Regions from separate parts of the Paenibacillus sp. FSL P4-0338 genome, predicted to be linked through region 4. Evidence: a T-box and tRNA genes for the amino acid it is inferred to sense, from the RefSeq annotation. Region 4 holds a T-box; the other regions hold tRNA genes.
The links. The T-box of region 4 lies ahead of MKZ07_RS07425 (alanine--tRNA ligase). A T-box ahead of a tRNA ligase gene usually reads a tRNA of that ligase, here a tRNA-Ala.

Region 1: it encodes a tRNA-Ala, which carries the amino acid that the T-box ahead of MKZ07_RS07425 (alanine--tRNA ligase) is inferred to sense. The anticodon was not compared.
Region 2: it encodes a tRNA-Ala, which carries the amino acid that the T-box ahead of MKZ07_RS07425 (alanine--tRNA ligase) is inferred to sense. The anticodon was not compared.
Region 3: it encodes a tRNA-Ala, which carries the amino acid that the T-box ahead of MKZ07_RS07425 (alanine--tRNA ligase) is inferred to sense. The anticodon was not compared.

Annotation. Positions count from the first base shown of each region.
Region 1 covers NZ_JBBOCG010000002.1:14,746-19,561, forward strand. The annotation lists gene MKZ07_RS24125 (pro-sigmaK processing inhibitor BofA family protein) at 1-75, shown strand, start outside; rRNA gene MKZ07_RS24130 (16S ribosomal RNA) at 379-1,939, shown strand; rRNA gene rrf (5S ribosomal RNA) at 2,064-2,180, shown strand; tRNA gene MKZ07_RS24140 (tRNA-Ile) at 2,228-2,304, shown strand; tRNA gene MKZ07_RS24145 (tRNA-Ala) at 2,334-2,409, shown strand; rRNA gene MKZ07_RS24150 (23S ribosomal RNA) at 2,585-4,816, shown strand, end outside.
Region 2 covers NZ_JBBOCG010000001.1:223,791-228,606, reverse strand. The annotation lists gene MKZ07_RS00945 (MurR/RpiR family transcriptional regulator) at 1-500, shown strand, start outside; gene MKZ07_RS00940 (GNAT family N-acetyltransferase) at 704-1,060, shown strand; gene MKZ07_RS00935 (recombinase family protein) at 1,063-2,742, opposite strand; tRNA gene MKZ07_RS00930 (tRNA-Ala) at 2,864-2,938, shown strand; tRNA gene MKZ07_RS00925 (tRNA-Lys) at 2,945-3,017, shown strand; gene nrdR (transcriptional regulator NrdR) at 3,213-3,689, opposite strand; gene MKZ07_RS00915 (alpha/beta-type small acid-soluble spore protein) at 3,855-4,073, shown strand; gene MKZ07_RS00910 (lytic transglycosylase domain-containing protein) at 4,182-4,745, opposite strand; gene coaE (dephospho-CoA kinase) at 4,745-4,816, opposite strand, start outside.
Region 3 covers NZ_JBBOCG010000001.1:4,463,276-4,468,091, reverse strand. The annotation lists gene MKZ07_RS19560 (stage II sporulation protein M) at 1-451, shown strand, start outside; gene MKZ07_RS19555 (hypothetical protein) at 687-917, shown strand; rRNA gene MKZ07_RS19550 (16S ribosomal RNA) at 1,264-2,824, shown strand; rRNA gene rrf (5S ribosomal RNA) at 2,949-3,065, shown strand; tRNA gene MKZ07_RS19540 (tRNA-Ile) at 3,113-3,189, shown strand; tRNA gene MKZ07_RS19535 (tRNA-Ala) at 3,219-3,294, shown strand; rRNA gene MKZ07_RS19530 (23S ribosomal RNA) at 3,470-4,816, shown strand, end outside.
Region 4 covers NZ_JBBOCG010000001.1:1,718,146-1,722,961, forward strand. The annotation lists gene lpdA (dihydrolipoyl dehydrogenase) at 1-784, opposite strand, end outside; gene MKZ07_RS07420 (TetR/AcrR family transcriptional regulator) at 948-1,529, shown strand; T-box leader at 1,583-1,826, shown strand; gene MKZ07_RS07425 (alanine--tRNA ligase) at 1,896-3,767, shown strand; gene MKZ07_RS07430 (GNAT family N-acetyltransferase) at 4,019-4,474, shown strand; gene MKZ07_RS07435 (GntR family transcriptional regulator) at 4,668-4,816, shown strand, end outside.

The DNA.
Region 1 (4,816 bases), on a different contig from region 4:
ACCATAGGTGCTGTAACCATTCTTGGACTGCCGGGAGTGGCGCTGTTATTAGGTTTGAAATTAACTTTGTTTTAGAGGTTGACGAAGGCTCCTGATTCATGATACATTAAGTCTCGGCCCTTTGGACAGGAGATCTTCGGATCACTTGCTGAAAGCTAAAGCGAAAAAAGAAAATAAAAAAACGCTTGACTGAAACAAGGGTGCTGTGATATATTATAAAGGTCGCTGCTGAGACAAACATCAACGACAAAAGATGAGACATTGATCTTTGAAAACTGAACAACGAGTGAGTGGGAAATCACTTCGGTGAGATCCAAATTAGAGAATGTAAATTCTCGTCAGATGTTTCAAAATGAGCAATCGCTCTTTCTAAATACCAATTTGGAGAGTTTGATCCTGGCTCAGGACGAACGCTGGCGGCGTGCCTAATACATGCAAGTCGAGCGGAGTCTGAAAGGAAGCTTGCTTCCTTTCAGACTTAGCGGCGGACGGGTGAGTAACACGTAGGCAACCTGCCCTCAAGCCTGGGATAACTACCGGAAACGGTAGCTAATACCGGATAATTTCTTTTTTCTCCTGAGGAGAGAATGAAAGGCGGAGCAATCTGCTGCTTGGGGATGGGCCTGCGGCGCATTAGCTAGTTGGTGGGGTAATGGCCCACCAAGGCGACGATGCGTAGCCGACCTGAGAGGGTGAACGGCCACACTGGGACTGAGACACGGCCCAGACTCCTACGGGAGGCAGCAGTAGGGAATCTTCCGCAATGGGCGCAAGCCTGACGGAGCAACGCCGCGTGAGTGATGAAGGTTTTCGGATCGTAAAGCTCTGTTGCCAGGGAAGAACGTCCGGTAGAGTAACTGCTACCGGAGTGACGGTACCTGAGAAGAAAGCCCCGGCTAACTACGTGCCAGCAGCCGCGGTAATACGTAGGGGGCAAGCGTTGTCCGGAATTATTGGGCGTAAAGCGCGCGCAGGCGGTTATTTAAGTCTGGTGTTTAAACCTTGGGCTCAACCTGAGGTCGCACTGGAAACTGGGTGACTTGAGTACAGAAGAGGAAAGTGGAATTCCACGTGTAGCGGTGAAATGCGTAGATATGTGGAGGAACACCAGTGGCGAAGGCGACTTTCTGGGCTGTAACTGACGCTGAGGCGCGAAAGCGTGGGGAGCAAACAGGATTAGATACCCTGGTAGTCCACGCCGTAAACGATGAGTGCTAGGTGTTAGGGGTTTCGATACCCTTGGTGCCGAAGTTAACACAGTAAGCACTCCGCCTGGGGAGTACGGTCGCAAGACTGAAACTCAAAGGAATTGACGGGGACCCGCACAAGCAGTGGAGTATGTGGTTTAATTCGAAGCAACGCGAAGAACCTTACCAGGTCTTGACATCCAACTAACGAAGCAGAGATGCATCAGGTGCCCTTCGGGGAAAGTTGAGACAGGTGGTGCATGGTTGTCGTCAGCTCGTGTCGTGAGATGTTGGGTTAAGTCCCGCAACGAGCGCAACCCTTGACTTTAGTTGCCAGCAGGTTAAGCTGGGCACTCTAGAGTGACTGCCGGTGACAAACCGGAGGAAGGTGGGGATGACGTCAAATCATCATGCCCCTTATGACCTGGGCTACACACGTACTACAATGGCCGGTACAACGGGAAGCGAAGCCGCGAGGTGGAGCCAATCCCAGCAAAGCCGGTCTCAGTTCGGATTGCAGGCTGCAACTCGCCTGCATGAAGTCGGAATTGCTAGTAATCGCGGATCAGCATGCCGCGGTGAATACGTTCCCGGGTCTTGTACACACCGCCCGTCACACCACGAGAGTTTACAACACCCGAAGTCGGTGGGGTAACCCGCAAGGGAGCCAGCCGCCGAAGGTGGGGTAGATGATTGGGGTGAAGTCGTAACAAGGTAGCCGTATCGGAAGGTGCGGCTGGATCACCTCCTTTCTATGGAGAATCGTCACCTGCAACGGTGACATTCAAATCGGAAGCTTTGCTTCCACAATAGAACCTTAGGGTTCGGACACTCACTCGTGTTCAGTTTTGAAAGAGCAAGTCTCTTTCGTATGCGTTTGGTGGCGATAGCGGAGGGGTTCCACACGTACCCATCCCGAACACGACCGTTAAGCCCTCCAGCGCCGATGGTACTTGGACCGAAGGGTCCTGGGAGAGTAGGACGCCGCCAAGCGAACAATCAATTCATTGATTGCTTCACTACTGTATGTTTTGTTATATGGGCTTTTAGCTCAGTTGGTTAGAGCGCACCTCTGATAAGGGTGAGGTCGGTGGTTCGAGTCCACCAAGGCCCACCATATAACAATCTTGAATTGAATACCTATTTGGGGCCATAGCTCAGCTGGGAGAGCGCCTGCCTTGCAAGCAGGAGGTCAGCGGTTCGATCCCGCTTGGCTCCACCAATTATTCTTTACAACAGTATATGCAACAACTTGATCCTTGAAAACTGGATACCGAAACGAATTTGCGTTTTAGAACATCTTTTAGCTGAAACTTGTGTAAGCAAGTGGAAATAGTTATTAGTTGCTACAAAGTGAAGGTTTTTGATTGTGCAAACAAGCAAAACACCGGAACGTTGGTTAAGCTACTAAGAGCACACGGAGGATGCCTAGGCGCCAGGAGCCGACGAAGGACGTGGCGAACAACGAAACTGCCTCGGGGAGCTGTAAGCAAGCTTTGATCCGGGGGTGTCCGAATGGGGAAACCCAGCTGTGGTAATTCGCAGTTACTCGTATCTGAATACATAGGATACGCAGAGGCAGACCAGGGGAACTGAAACATCTAAGTACCCTGAGGAAGAGAAAACAATAGTGATTCCGTCAGTAGCGGCGAGCGAACGCGGAACAGCCTAAACCAAGGGGCTTGCCTCTTGGGGTTGTGGGACGTCTCACATGGAGTTACAAAGGAATATGGTAGGCGAAGAGGTCTGGAAAGGCCCGCGATAGAGGTAAAAGCCCTGTAGCCTAAACTGTGTTCTCTCCGAGACGGATCCCGAGTAGTGCGGGGCACGTGAAACCCCGTATGAATCCAGCAGGACCATCTGCTAAGGCTAAATACTACCTGGCGACCGATAGTGAAACAGTACCGTGAGGGAAAGGTGAAAAGCACCCCGGAAGGGGAGTGAAATAGAACCTGAAACCGTGTGCTTACAAAAAGTCAGAGCCCTTTCTATGGGTGATGGCGTGCCTTTTGTAGAATGAACCGGCGAGTTACGTTTAACATGCAAGGTTAAGGTGAGAAGCCGGAGCCGCAGCGAAAGCGAGTCTGAATAGGGCGACTGAGTATGTGGACGTAGACCCGAAACCGTGTGATCTACCCCTGTCCAGGGTGAAGGTGCGGTAACACGCACTGGAGGCCCGAACCCACGCATGTTGAAAAATGCGGGGATGAGGTGGGGGTAGCGGAGAAATTCCAATCGAACTCGGAGATAGCTGGTTCTCCCCGAAATAGCTTTAGGGCTAGCCTCGGTGAATGGAGTGGTGGAGGTAGAGCACTGATTGGGTGCGGGGCCCGCAAGGGTTACCAAGCTCAGTCAAACTCCGAATGCCATTAACTTCTTGCCGGGAGTCAGACAGTGAGTGCTAAGATCCATTGTCAAAAGGGAAACAGCCCAGACCATCAGCTAAGGTCCCCAAGTGTGTGTTAAGTGGGAAAGGATGTGGAGTTGCACAGACAACCAGGATGTTGGCTTAGAAGCAGCCACCATTGAAAGAGTGCGTAATAGCTCACTGGTCGAGTGACTCTGCGCCGAAAATGTAACGGGGCTAAACACACCACCGAAGCTATGGCTAGATGCTTTGCATCTGGGGTAGGGGAGCGTTGTATGTAGGTTGAAGGTGTACCGTAAGGAGCGCTGGACAGCATACAAGTGAGAATGCCGGTATGAGTAACGAAAAGATCAGTGAGAATCTGATCCGCCGAAAGCCCAAGGTTTCCTGAGGAAGGCTCGTCCGCTCAGGGTAAGTCGGGACCTAAGGCGAGGCCGAAAGGCGTAGTCGAAGGACAACAGTTTGAAATTACTGTACCACCGTAATCCGCTATGAGCGATGGGGTGACGCAGGAGGGTAGTGACGCGGACTGATGGATGTCCGTCTAAGCAGTGAGGCTGGTGTGTAGGCAAATCCGCACACTATTAAGGCCAGGCTGTGATGGGGAGCGAAAATTATAGTAGCGAAGGTCATGATCTCACACTGCCAAGAAAAGCCTCTAGTCAGGAGAAGGTGCCCGTACCGCAAACCGACACAGGTAGGCGAGAAGAGAATTCTAAGGCGCGCGGAAGAACTCTCGTTAAGGAACTCGGCAAAATGACCTCGTAACTTCGGGAGAAGAGGTGCCTCGGTAGGGTGAATAGCCCGAGGGGGCCGCAGTGAAAAGGCCCAAGCGACTGTTTAGCAAAAACACAGGTCTGTGCGAAGCCGTAAGGCGAAGTATACGGGCTGACGCCTGCCCGGTGCTGGAAGGTTAAGGGGAGTGGTTAGGGGTTAAACCCGAAGCTGTGAACCGAAGCCCCAGTAAACGGCGGCCGTAACTATAACGGTCCTAAGGTAGCGAAATTCCTTGTCAGGTAAATTCTGACCCGCACGAATGGCGTAACGACTTGGGCGCTGTCTCAACGAGAGATCCGGTGAAATTTTAATACCTGTGAAGATGCAGGTTACCCGCGACAAGACGGAAAGACCCCATGGAGCTTTACTGCAGCTTGATATTGAATTTGGGTACGATCTGTACAGGATAGGTGGGAGCCGTTGAGGCAGGAGCGCAAGCTTCTGCGGAGGCGCCGTTGGGATACCACCCTGATCGTATCTAGGT
Region 2 (4,816 bases), 1.5 Mb from region 4:
TAGATCCGGTAGCCTACGGTGAGCTGCTGGCCGAGAAGATTAAGGCAACCACCAGCCAACTGGATGAACAGGCGATCACTTCGCTGCTGTCCATGATCGAATCCAGTGACGAGATCGTTTTCATCGGCATTCCCTTGCATTCCGAGATCTGGCGGCTGCAGGTCGAGCTGGTGCTCCTGGGCAAAAAGACCAAAGCGTTCATCGACCCCAACTATCAAGTCAATGCCGTTGACGGTGTGAACGAAAAGTCGGCCGTCATCAGCTTGATCTATATGCCGCAGTATAATCTTCATCAGGTGCAACAGTTGAAGAGAGCTAAGGAAAAAGGCGCTCGGACTGCCTGCATAGCTCACGTAAGATTACAAGGTATAGAGAACATTGTTGACCTGTCGCTGCAATACGAAGGCACCGGCACACAAGTAGACAGCCTGCTGATGCAGGTGCTGCTCAATTACATTGGACTCCGCTTACGGAACAAGCTGCTCTTAGGGAAGAGATAGAGGGGAGGCCATTTATGAATCACGATTATTATGTGAATTGCATCACTCAGGGAATGGAACAATATCTGCATACCCTGGCGTTGGCAGAACATATGCAATGACGTTAGATTTAGCAACAACCCCGTAACTGGCCACATTCTAGTCCGCGACTACATATACACAGGGTTACGTCATCGTCTGAATTTACATTATGGATTGATGTGGTGAATGAGGCGCTGCATGGCTGGCCTATGTTGAATCAGGCATATTACGAATTTTGGCTTTCACGTAGCGAGCTATCTTTTTATCTTGCTTACCTGGATGGTGTTCCCATAGCTACCTCCGCTGCCATGCAGACCGGTAATCAGGCATCCATTGAGTTTGTATCCACCCTGCAGCAGTATCGAAATCAAGGTGCTGCAAGCGCTCTGTGCCTCACAACCCTCCATGATTTACATAACAAAGGTGTACATACAGCAACCTTGAGAGCAAGCCACAAAGCCAATGCGCTTTATACAAAGCTTGGATTTAAGCCTTATTTTCAAACCGTAGTTATGTCTTATGAAGAAATAGAACGCTAGCCTCATGTATGCCAGCGATGCGTTCTTTTCCTCAGTTCAGCTATAGCACCGTTCCCGGCACTCGATAAGAACTTTGTGATATCCGGCCTAAATTCAATTTCAATCTGATCTTTGAATACTGTTATCCTTTCAATGATCCATCTCAACATAACTTTTTTGTGGTCATGGCTAGCTTCATTATATTTTAAATTCCACCCACTAATATTTTTGGCCAATTCTTTAATTTCACTTAATTCTAGTTTTTTCGTCTGAAGTTGCTCCTCAAGTGATCTGACTTCCTGATCAAGTTTTTGCAATTCCTTTTCTTTATCCTCAATCATTTCATTTAATAGTTCTGGCTTGAAGGCACTCTTTCCCAAAATACTTTTTGTCACTTCCTTTTTAAGTAAGTTCAATTCAACATATTCGCTTGCCAACTCTTGATTTTTTTTATCAAGGAATTCTTTAATATCCTTATACTCCTCTAGATCATAACCTCTGGAAAATTCTATGTAGTCTATCTTTTTCAAAGATGCGAGATATTGATTAACAACATCAGCTACAGTATCTTCAATTTTATTTTGTGCATAAATAGTCTGCCCCTTGCAATCAACCTTCCTTAACGCTTTGCCAGAACATCGATAAACCGCCCGTTTCCACATTTTAATCGTACCATCAGCAAGAGTGTATTTTTTGGCATTATATGTTGTAGTCAAAGGGGAGCCACAATAACCACATTTTATAAACCCGACCAATAGAAGCGGGCCTACCGAGGTGTTAACTCGTTCCCGATTATGGTCTTTAACTTGTTCTTTCGACCTAGAACTTCTTAGCAATTGAATATTATCAAAATCTTCTTTATCGATAATTACTAATTGAAGTTGTTGTTTTTCGGGCATCGTCCATTCTGCTTTACCTTTAGTCTCAAAAATCCCTTCAACCGATTTTCTTTTCCCATAGGCCGGATACCCTTTATACACAGGATTTCTAAGAATAAAGTTCACAGCAGCAGTGTTCCATTTACCTCCGGTAGAAGTGGGGATTGTATTTTCATTAAGAAACTTAGCAATTCGATTACTTCCAAAACCCTCTTTTATCACCATATTGAACATCTGTTTGACGATAGTAGCTTGTTCTTTATTTATTTCCAGCTTCATCAGCTCTTTGCCTTTCTTATTTTTAATTCCTGAAGGTGTTAACCGGTATCCGAATGGTGCAGTGCCACCTCTAAATACACCATCTTCGGCCATTTGTGTATGTTTTTCATCAACGCGCATCGAAGTTTTTTGAGATTCGTTATTCGATTGCCAGAATCTAAGGAAGTTTGTAATGTCATGCCCTTCGTCTGTAAATTCTTGTTGACCTTCTTTTACTGACCAGACTTCAATTCCCATTGAGTTGAACCATTTTAATAACAGAGGAGTTTCATATGTCCTTCTTCCTAATCTGTCGAACATGAAACAAAGCAATACATCAAAGTGACTATTTTCCGCATCATATCTAGCACGTTGAATTTCATCTCTGTCCTCATTCGCTGTCTTATATCCAGAAACGCCTTTCTCCGTATACTCTTTTACCAACACCCAACCCTTACTATTAATAAACTCTTGACAAGCCCTACGTTGCATAGGAATATCATTTCCTTCAAGCTGCCCCTTTGTTGATACTCTATAAAATGCTGCGACCCGTCTCTTATCCCCCATACCGAAAGCCCTCCCATCAGTCATATGTACTACCATATTTTAATCCTTATTATTCTTTTTGTAAATAATGTTGACTGAGAATTATATTTATGATATATTATTTCTTGTGAGAAAAACGAATGGGGAATTAGTTCAGTGGGAGAACGCTTCGCTGGCAGCGAAGAGGTCAGGGGTTCGAATCCCCTATTCTCCACCATTCTATGGACTCTTAGCTCAGTTGGTAGAGCAGTAGACTCTTAATCTATTTGTCCAGGGTTCGAGCCCCTGAGAGTCCATCACATTTTTAAAGACCCTGACCAGGGTCTTTTTTTTGTTCAAATTAAAGCCCCTTAATCCTATACGTTCATAAGCAATTCAACAAAAAGGCACCCATCGGTTTATTCACCAATAAGTACCTTGTACATTGTGCGGCTGTCCCGTAAACCCCAGAGCCAGCCCCCCCCAATGAGGGCTTACCCTCCCTAAACCGCTTACAGCCCGTCCAGCTCCTCCGTGTTCTTGGACAGCAGTCCTTTCAGTTCCTTCATGAACATGTTAATGTCCTTGAACTGGCGATACACGGACGCGAAGCGGACGTACGCTACCTCGTCGACAGGGTAGAGCTGCTCCATGACCAGCTCGCCGATCTGGCGGCTCTCGATCTCGGCGAGGGCGATGCCGCGCAGGCTTTTCTCCACCTCGGATACGATGACCTCCAGGCGCTCTACAGGGACCGGACGCTTCTCGCAGGCACGGATCAGGCCGCGGAGGATTTTGTCACGGCTGAACTCTTCACGGCTGCCGCCTTTTTTGATCACAATCAGCGGGGTCTCTTCAATCATCTCGAAGGTGGTGAAACGGCGGCTGCATAGCTCGCATTCCCGCCTGCGGCGGATGGACTTATTCTCATTAGCCGGGCGCGAGTCCAGGACTTTGGTATTGGTGTGGTCACAGTAAGGGCATTTCATAAGCTTCTTCACTTCCTCATCATTAGAATGGATAGGCCCGGTCCATTGATACACAAGGGCTATGCGGGCATTATTTAATTTCCAGAAAACACCGTTTATTTGTTGTTATGAATCTGACATGTCCGGCACATAATACAGTTACCAACCGATAGGAGGTGAACAGCAATGAGCCAAAATAACAACTCCAATAACCTGGTAGCTCCAAACTCACGCGGTGCCTTGGAACAACTGAAATATGAAGTTGCCCAGGAACTAGGTATTACCCTCTCCCCAGACGGATACCAAGGCAATAAAACTTCTTACGAAAACGGTTCGATCGGTGGTTACATCACTAAACGTCTTGTAACCCTGGCTGAACAGCAATTGGCAGGTCAGTACAAATAAGTACAAATAACCTGCTAAACACGACATAAGCTTGCCTAAGAAGTATCGAACGGCCTCCGGCCGTTTGATGCTTCTTTTTACATAATAGCAGCAGAAGTAACAAGCACCCTAGAACTCACTGTAGAGCTCGGTGTATTGATCATAATAATAAATCACACGCTGCACGTAATGCCGGGTCTCACCGAACGGAATGTCCTTCACAGAGGCTTCTGTTCCGTCCCACTGCCCTTCATCCAGCCAGCTCTGCACCTTGCCGGGTCCGGCATTATAGGCGGCTATAACTGCTATACGGTTGCCGTCGAACTGCTTAGAGAGCGTAGACAAATACCAAGTGCCCAGTTCAATGTTGGAGGAGGGCTCTTCCTTTAGCCGTTCCAGCGATACCTCAGGAAGCTTGGCCTTTTCGAGCGCCCACTTGGCGGTATCCGGCATCAGCTGCATGAGTCCCAGCGCGCCTTTTTTGGATTCGCGGCCGGTCTTATAATTGGTCTCCACACGGATAATGGATGCTACCAGGAACGGGTCCATCTCATACGTCCGGCTGTGCTGGCGGATCTCTGCTTTATAATGAATAGGATAAAACCATGACATCCAGTTGGAGCCTAGAAACAGGATCGCGGTGAAGCCGATGAACAGCAGCAGCAGGACTCTTTTGGAGCGCAGCCACTTTATCATATCAGGCCCAGCCTGTCCCACAGCCGGGCAACCTGAAGCTCGGCAGACTCCGGATCACCGCTATTGTC
Region 3 (4,816 bases), 2.7 Mb from region 4:
CGGGAACCTTAGAGAGTCGTCCAATCCGCAGTGGAGCTTTTTTGTATTCATTTTTTTGAACAATAGCATCAAAAGCGTAGTCATCATTTATCTGGGTGCCTTATTCGGCCTCTTGCCTGCGTTCTTTCTGTTGATCAACGGTGCCGTTATCGGCTATCTGATTCATTTGTCCGCGATACAGGGACAGGATCTGTTCACGCTTATTGTAAAAGGGCTGCTGCCGCACGGCATTATTGAGATTCCAGCCATCATCATTGCCTGCGCCTTTGGGCTGAAGTTCGGCAGTAATGTGCTCTCTGCACTCTTTGGAGCGATGAAGCGGAGCGGAGAAAGGGCAGTGAACTGGCAGGCCTTTATGCGGCAGACCTTCACCGCTTCAGTCTGGATCGTGATTCTGTTATTTGTTGCGGCAATCATCGAGAGCACAATTACATTTTGGCTTTTATCATAAAATCCTGGGGAATTGTGCATAACAGTAAAGCCGAAACATTTGGATCAGCTGCCAGGTTAAATAAAGAGAGTCCATGAATGGGATTTTCTTATGATAATGGTTATAGGTTCAATACTCCGGTTAATTTAGTGTAAGCACTTCAATAGAGCTTCCCGCATCAAATGGCTTTTGAGTGAGATGAAACGGCGTTTGATGATTTTGGATAACTATGAATTTCATGAAGGAGGCCAAGCATATGCTCGGAATGTTATTCAATGAGAAGGAATGCAAGGAGCTGGACTATGTTTTGCGCAAAGAGCTGGATGAGATGCTACTGGATATGAGTGACCAGCGTTTAGATCAGAACATTAGGCATGCGATTGCCAATCGATATAAAACAGTTTTCCGTATGTATGCACGATTTGCTCCACAGAAAGAGCTGTCTAAGTATGCGTGGGGTGGACGTTCTTCTCAGTTCAAGCATTAGGTTTGGAGCGGGCTGATAAACGGAATAAATAAAATGAATGGAATAGCTTGACGAAAAGGGAGCCGACATGATACATTATATCTCGCGCTCCTTTTGAATGTTTAAAGAGAAGACGCAGGCAAGAAATAATGAAAAATAATTTTTTCAAAAAAAGCTTGCCAAACAACTTAACACTATGATATATTATGAAGGTCGCCGCTGAGATGCGGTGAAGAGCTAAAATGAGACATTGATCTTTGAAAACTGAACAACGAGTGGGTGGGAAATCACTTCGGTGAGATCCAAAAAAGAGAATGTAAATTCTCGTCAGATGTTTCAAAATGAGCAATCGCTCTTTCTAAATACCAATTTGGAGAGTTTGATCCTGGCTCAGGACGAACGCTGGCGGCGTGCCTAATACATGCAAGTCGAGCGGAGTCTGAAAGGAAGCTTGCTTCCTTTCAGACTTAGCGGCGGACGGGTGAGTAACACGTAGGCAACCTGCCCTCAAGCCTGGGATAACTACCGGAAACGGTAGCTAATACCGGATAATTTCTTTTTTCTCCTGAGGAGAGAATGAAAGGCGGAGCAATCTGCTGCTTGGGGATGGGCCTGCGGCGCATTAGCTAGTTGGTGGGGTAATGGCCCACCAAGGCGACGATGCGTAGCCGACCTGAGAGGGTGAACGGCCACACTGGGACTGAGACACGGCCCAGACTCCTACGGGAGGCAGCAGTAGGGAATCTTCCGCAATGGGCGCAAGCCTGACGGAGCAACGCCGCGTGAGTGATGAAGGTTTTCGGATCGTAAAGCTCTGTTGCCAGGGAAGAACGTCCGGTAGAGTAACTGCTGCCGGAGTGACGGTACCTGAGAAGAAAGCCCCGGCTAACTACGTGCCAGCAGCCGCGGTAATACGTAGGGGGCAAGCGTTGTCCGGAATTATTGGGCGTAAAGCGCGCGCAGGCGGTTATTTAAGTCTGGTGTTTAAACCTTGGGCTCAACCTGAGGTCGCACTGGAAACTGGGTGACTTGAGTACAGAAGAGGAAAGTGGAATTCCACGTGTAGCGGTGAAATGCGTAGATATGTGGAGGAACACCAGTGGCGAAGGCGACTTTCTGGGCTGTAACTGACGCTGAGGCGCGAAAGCGTGGGGAGCAAACAGGATTAGATACCCTGGTAGTCCACGCCGTAAACGATGAGTGCTAGGTGTTAGGGGTTTCGATACCCTTGGTGCCGAAGTTAACACAGTAAGCACTCCGCCTGGGGAGTACGGTCGCAAGACTGAAACTCAAAGGAATTGACGGGGACCCGCACAAGCAGTGGAGTATGTGGTTTAATTCGAAGCAACGCGAAGAACCTTACCAGGTCTTGACATCCAACTAACGAAGCAGAGATGCATCAGGTGCCCTTCGGGGAAAGTTGAGACAGGTGGTGCATGGTTGTCGTCAGCTCGTGTCGTGAGATGTTGGGTTAAGTCCCGCAACGAGCGCAACCCTTGACTTTAGTTGCCAGCAGGTTAAGCTGGGCACTCTAGAGTGACTGCCGGTGACAAACCGGAGGAAGGTGGGGATGACGTCAAATCATCATGCCCCTTATGACCTGGGCTACACACGTACTACAATGGCCGGTACAACGGGAAGCGAAGCCGCGAGGTGGAGCCAATCCCAGCAAAGCCGGTCTCAGTTCGGATTGCAGGCTGCAACTCGCCTGCATGAAGTCGGAATTGCTAGTAATCGCGGATCAGCATGCCGCGGTGAATACGTTCCCGGGTCTTGTACACACCGCCCGTCACACCACGAGAGTTTACAACACCCGAAGTCGGTGGGGTAACCCGCAAGGGAGCCAGCCGCCGAAGGTGGGGTAGATGATTGGGGTGAAGTCGTAACAAGGTAGCCGTATCGGAAGGTGCGGCTGGATCACCTCCTTTCTATGGAGAATCGTCACCTGCAACGGTGACATTCAAATCGGAAGCTTTGCTTCCACAATAGAACCTTAGGGTTCGGACACTCACTCGTGTTCAGTTTTGAAAGAGCAAGTCTCTTTCGTATGCGTTTGGTGGCGATAGCGGAGGGGTTCCACACGTACCCATCCCGAACACGACCGTTAAGCCCTCCAGCGCCGATGGTACTTGGACCGAAGGGTCCTGGGAGAGTAGGACGCCGCCAAGCGAACAATCAATTCATTGATTGCTTCACTACTGTATGTTTTGTTATATGGGCTTTTAGCTCAGTTGGTTAGAGCGCACCTCTGATAAGGGTGAGGTCGGTGGTTCGAGTCCACCAAGGCCCACCATATAACAATCTTGAATTGAATACCTATTTGGGGCCATAGCTCAGCTGGGAGAGCGCCTGCCTTGCAAGCAGGAGGTCAGCGGTTCGATCCCGCTTGGCTCCACCAATTATTCTTTACAACAGTATATGCAACAACTTGATCCTTGAAAACTGGATACCGAAACGAATTTGCGTTTTAGAACATCTTTTAGCTGAAACTTGTGTAAGCAAGTGGAAATAGTTATTAGTTGCTACAAAGTGAAGGTTTTTGATTGTGCAAACAAGCAAAACACCGGAACGTTGGTTAAGCTACTAAGAGCACACGGAGGATGCCTAGGCGCCAGGAGCCGACGAAGGACGTGGCGAACAACGAAACTGCCTCGGGGAGCTGTAAGCAAGCTTTGATCCGGGGGTGTCCGAATGGGGAAACCCAGCTGTGGTAATTCGCAGTTACTCGTATCTGAATACATAGGATACGCAGAGGCAGACCAGGGGAACTGAAACATCTAAGTACCCTGAGGAAGAGAAAACAATAGTGATTCCGTCAGTAGCGGCGAGCGAACGCGGAACAGCCTAAACCAAGGGGCTTGCCTCTTGGGGTTGTGGGACGTCTCACATGGAGTTACAAAGGAATATGGTAGGCGAAGAGGTCTGGAAAGGCCCGCGATAGAGGTAAAAGCCCTGTAGCCTAAACTGTGTTCTCTCCGAGACGGATCCCGAGTAGTGCGGGGCACGTGAAACCCCGTATGAATCCAGCAGGACCATCTGCTAAGGCTAAATACTACCTGGCGACCGATAGTGAAACAGTACCGTGAGGGAAAGGTGAAAAGCACCCCGGAAGGGGAGTGAAATAGAACCTGAAACCGTGTGCTTACAAAAAGTCAGAGCCCTTTCTATGGGTGATGGCGTGCCTTTTGTAGAATGAACCGGCGAGTTACGTTTAACATGCAAGGTTAAGGTGAGAAGCCGGAGCCGCAGCGAAAGCGAGTCTGAATAGGGCGACTGAGTATGTGGACGTAGACCCGAAACCGTGTGATCTACCCCTGTCCAGGGTGAAGGTGCGGTAACACGCACTGGAGGCCCGAACCCACGCATGTTGAAAAATGCGGGGATGAGGTGGGGGTAGCGGAGAAATTCCAATCGAACTCGGAGATAGCTGGTTCTCCCCGAAATAGCTTTAGGGCTAGCCTCGGTGAATGGAGTGGTGGAGGTAGAGCACTGATTGGGTGCGGGGCCCGCAAGGGTTACCAAGCTCAGTCAAACTCCGAATGCCATTAACTTCTTGCCGGGAGTCAGACAGTGAGTGCTAAGATCCATTGTCAAAAGGGAAACAGCCCAGACCATCAGCTAAGGTCCCCAAGTGTGTGTTAAGTGGGAAAGGATGTGGAGTTGCACAGACAACCAGGATGTTGGCTTAGAAGCAGCCACCATTGAAAGAGTGCGTAATAGCTCACTGGTCGAGTGACTCTGCGCCGAAAATGTAACGGGGCTAAACACACCACCGAAGCTATGGCTAGATGCTTTGCATCTGGGGTAGGGGAGCGTTGTATGTGGGTTGAAGGTGTACCGTAAGGAGCGCTGGACAGCATACAAGTGAGAATGCCGGTATGAGTAACGAAAAGATCAGTGAGAATCTGATCCGCCGAAAG
Region 4 (4,816 bases):
ATGCATATTCAGCTTGAACAACATGGTGTTGATCCTGACGCATATATTGTAGATCAATGTGACTCGTAAATGGGTCTGCTCCTGTAACCTTAGCTTCCGTTAGGATTGTTATCCCGTCCTTCTTCAGTTGACGAACGACAGGTGCAACAAGCTCTGCTTCAAATCCGGGTAAAATCTGTTCACCCCCCTCGAGTATCGTAACTGTGGTTCCAAATCTCGCAAACATCTGCCCCAGTTCCACACCAATATAACCGCCGCCAACTACAACGAGGCTCTTAGGAATGTCGGCCAGCGATAGCGCCTCCGTGGATGAAAGAATCCGTCCGCCGAAAGGAAGAGCGCTGATTTCAATCGGACGGGAACCGGTTGCCAGGATGAGATGCTTAAAGCCTATTCGGCGCTCATTCTGTTCATTGTGATGAATTTCAACGGTATTCGCATCTATCAAGCTGGCTTCTCCTTCAATAAGAGTCACACCTGCCGATTTAAGCAAAAACCGAACCCCTCCAGACTGCTTATCCACCACAGCTTGCTTAAACAACTGAGCCTCCTGAAAAGAAGAAGCTTCGTCAACAGCATACCAGTGTCTGCGCAAATGAATACGCTCCGCTTCAGCAATCAGCGCTTTGGAAGGAATACAGCCTACATGCGTACATACCCCTCCGATCTGGTGGCGTTCCACAAGGACTGTTGTCATGCCCAGTTGTGACGAACGTAATGCAGCTACATAACCGCCAGGCCCCGATCCAATAACCAGGGTATCTACAGCTTCTAATGAGTTCATGATGGGTACCTCCAAGTTATAATATGTTAATCATAATATATTATAGTCATCATATTTTATAAGAGTCAACACTCCATTACCAATTGACATTAAATAATATGATAACTATAATATTTTAAAAGACATTCATAGATACAGACTTATACAAAGGGGAGGGAGCAGGATGCCTTATCCGAAAGGGCACAAGCTCAAGGTTCGGAACCATATCATTACCAGCGCAGCCAAAGCATTTCGCACCCACGGCGTGCGGAATATCAGTCTTCCGCATATTATGAAAGGTGCTGGACTGACGCACGGAGGATTTTACTCCCATTTTGAAAATAAAGATCAGCTTGTGATGGAGACCTGTCATTTCGCCATTAGTGACACCATTGAAATGCTGCAGAGAATTGCAGACCATAACAAAAACGAAAATCAGACGCCGATTGAGGCCGTCATTGATTTTTACTTAAGCCCCCTGCATCGGGATCAGACGGAAGCCGGTTGTATCTTACCTGCTTTATCGGGGGAGATCTCCCAGCTATCGGCAGATATCAGGCAAGCATACACACAAGAGCTGCAACGTTTCATCGCGTTTATTATAAATATGGCTGAGATCGATCCCTCTAATGGTTATGCATTGGTAAGCAGTATGGTGGGTACCGTTGCACTGGCACGGGCAGTTAGTGATGCGAAGCTCAGTGATGCTTTGTTACAGGCCAGTCGTATGCAGGCTAAGCAGATGGTAAACGCCGGCTCCAGGTAACTCATTAATTGACGAAGCAAGCGGATTGTGCTAGCATTGCTTTAACTTAAAACGAAAAGGCTATGATGAGAAATAGTAACTATTAAGGATCTCACAGAGAGAAGATGGTTGGTGCGAATCTTCATTGATCTAATAGTGAAGCAGTCTCGGAGCTGTGGACCGAACAGAGGAATCTTAGTAGGCTTCAACGGAGTTCCACCGTTATTCAGGAAACAGTATCGGAGAAATCCCGTACTGATAGAGCGCAGAGCAATCTGAAGTTAGGTGGTAACACGGACATAATCGTTCGCCCTAAGTTGACAAGAAACATGTCAGCTTAGGGCTTTTTTGTTTTAAGCATAAATAATATTGGATGGAGGTATTAGAATGACACCAGATGAGTTGAGACAATCGTATGTAGATTTTATGAAAGGAATTGGGGCTAGCCAAGTGCCTTCTGCCAGCTTGTTACCAGAAAATGATCCCTCAACGTTGTTTACAGGAAGTGGCATGCAACCTATGGTTCCCTATTTATTGGGAGAAAAGCATCCGACAGGTAATGAGATTGCTAATATTCAGAAGTGCTTAAGGACAGTGGATATTGAGGAAGTAGGGGATACGTCGCATCTGACATTTTTCGAAATGATAGGCCGGTGGGAGTTCAAAGCCAACGAACATAACTATAGACAGAAGCAAATCGACGCTATTTGGCATTGGCAGATCATTGAATTAGGAATGGATCCGGGCAGGCTGTATATCAGTGCTTTCGCAGGAAGTGATGAACTGAATATACCTAAAGATACGGAAGCCATTGAGCTCTGGTCAGCAAAATTCAGATCCGTCGGGATAGACCCTATCATTGAAGATGATCCCTGGCAATACGGGGCATCTAGAGGCGGGAAAATATTCTTATACGATGAACAAGAAAACTGGTGGAGCCGGGCCGGAAGTCCGCTCCATATGCCGGTTGGTGAACCGGGTGGGCCTGATAGTGAAATGTTCTATGATCTTGAACCGGGCGGTGATTCACTGGACCATCCTGCTTCTGAAAGCGACAGATTCCTGGAAATTGGGAACAACGTATTTATGTGTTATACCAAAGGAGACACAGGATTTGTAAAAATGAAAAATCCCAATCTGGATTATGGAGGCGGATTAGAAAGGGTTGCAACAGCTCTTAATGGTGACAAGGATATTTATAATACGGCTTTCTTCCATAACCCCAAGAACAAATTGATGGAGCTAAGCGGTAAATCCTATACGGACGACTTAAAGTCCTTTAGAATCATACTGGATCATGTGAGAGCAGCTACTTTTCTCATTAATGACGGTGCGGAGCCAGCTAATAGTGATGCAGGATATATAACAAGAAGGCTATTAAGAAGGGCAATTCGTGCAGGTAAAAAAATAGGGATACAAGGAAGCTTTGTGGGGCAGTTGTCTGAAGTTTATATAGATGAAGCTACAGCTTATGAAGATTTAATCCGCAATAAAAGGAAAGTCATCGAAATAGTAAATAAGGAAGAGAATCTTTTCTATAGAACGTTACAGCAGGGAGAATTTGAAATACAGAAACATCTGAAGAATAAGGGTAACGTTACGGGTGCAGATGCCTTTTATTTTTACGAAACCTATGGATTTCCCTTGGAGTTGACGGAAGAGTACCTAACAGAAAGTGGATATAGCATGGAAGACAAGGCGTCTTATACTGAGGCGGCAAAAAAACATGCTGAAATGAGCAGAACTGCTTCTGCGGGTAAATTTAAAGGTGGCTTAGCTGAACATTCCATAGAAACAACCGCGCTGCACACGGTATCTCATTTGTTGCTTGCTGGTTTAAGGGAAGTGCTAGGTGATCATGTCCACCAACAAGGAAGTAATATTACTTCCGAACGATTACGGTTTGACTTCAACCATGATGACAAACTTACACCCGAGCAAATAGCTGAGGTGGAGAAGTATGTGAATGAGGCGATTTCCTCCAAAGCAGTTACCTCTATTTCGGAGCTGCCTAAGCTTGAAGCGAAAGAAAGTAATGTGGAAGGGAATTTTTGGGATAAATATCCGGATATCGTTAAGGTGTATACCATCCAGGATCACGAAGGGAAGGTGTGGAGCCGGGAAGTATGCGGAGGACCTCATGTAGAAGATACCACAAACTTAGGAACGTTCCGTATTACAAAAGAACAATCTTCTGCTGCGGGAGTCAGAAGGATTAAGGGAGTAATCAACAGTCATTTCCAGAACGCGGAACAATAGCTGAGGTTGTCAAAAACAAACTACAATCAAAGCCGCTAAATGTAGCGGCTTTTTTGGTGTCCACCTAGTTTGCACGATAATGAGGATCGTCAACATTGGTATGCCAAAAGAATGCGTAGAGTGGTACTTAAATCATCCTCATTTGCAGTTATTATAATAGATTTGTCAGAAAACCTGCCATGGGTGTAATATGATATACAGTAGGATAACAGGTATAATTCATACTTAACATTAACTTAGGAGTGGTTGCAGTGAAGATTCTTGTAGATGATTTGAGCAGGGCACAAGTGATTGGATTAATTGCAGAACATCTGCAAGGAATGGCAGAGGACTCTCCGCCAGAGAGTATACATGCCCTTAATCTGGACGGGTTGAAGCAGCCGGAAATTACCTTCTGGTGCGCTTGGGAGGATGAAGAGCTTCTGGGCTGCGGGGCGATCAAGGAACTAAACAAAGAGCATGCTGAGCTCAAATCCATGCGGACCGCTAGGAAGCATTTGCGCAAAGGTGTAGCCAGAACTATTCTTGCTCATATTATTGAAGTAGCCGTAAGACGCGGATACAAACGGATCAGCCTCGAGACTGGCTCCATGGATTCATTCATCCCCGCCCGCAAGCTGTATGAAGATTTCGGCTTCACGTATTGTGAGCCGTTTGCAGATTATATCCCGGACCCGAATAGCAGATTTATGACGAAGGAACTGTAGTTTATTATATAACACTTGAAGAACAGCATTCTGCAGTTACAGAGGATGCTGTTTTTTGGCGTGTATACGCAATCCCTTCTACCCAGAAAGGGACCCATACTAGAAAATATGGAATTATCTTCATCTTTAACTTGATTAGTATTATTATATTTGTTATATATGTAATATAACATATAAAGAAGGAGGGTTATTCGTGTTCATAGAGCTTGATCTGCAATCGGAAACCCCCATCTATACACAACTGGTTGACCAAATCGTTGAAGGGATCGCCTCTGGCGAGCTGAAGCCCGGCGATTCGCTTCCGTCGATTCGGAGCCTGGCCGAGGACCTCGGGATCAATCT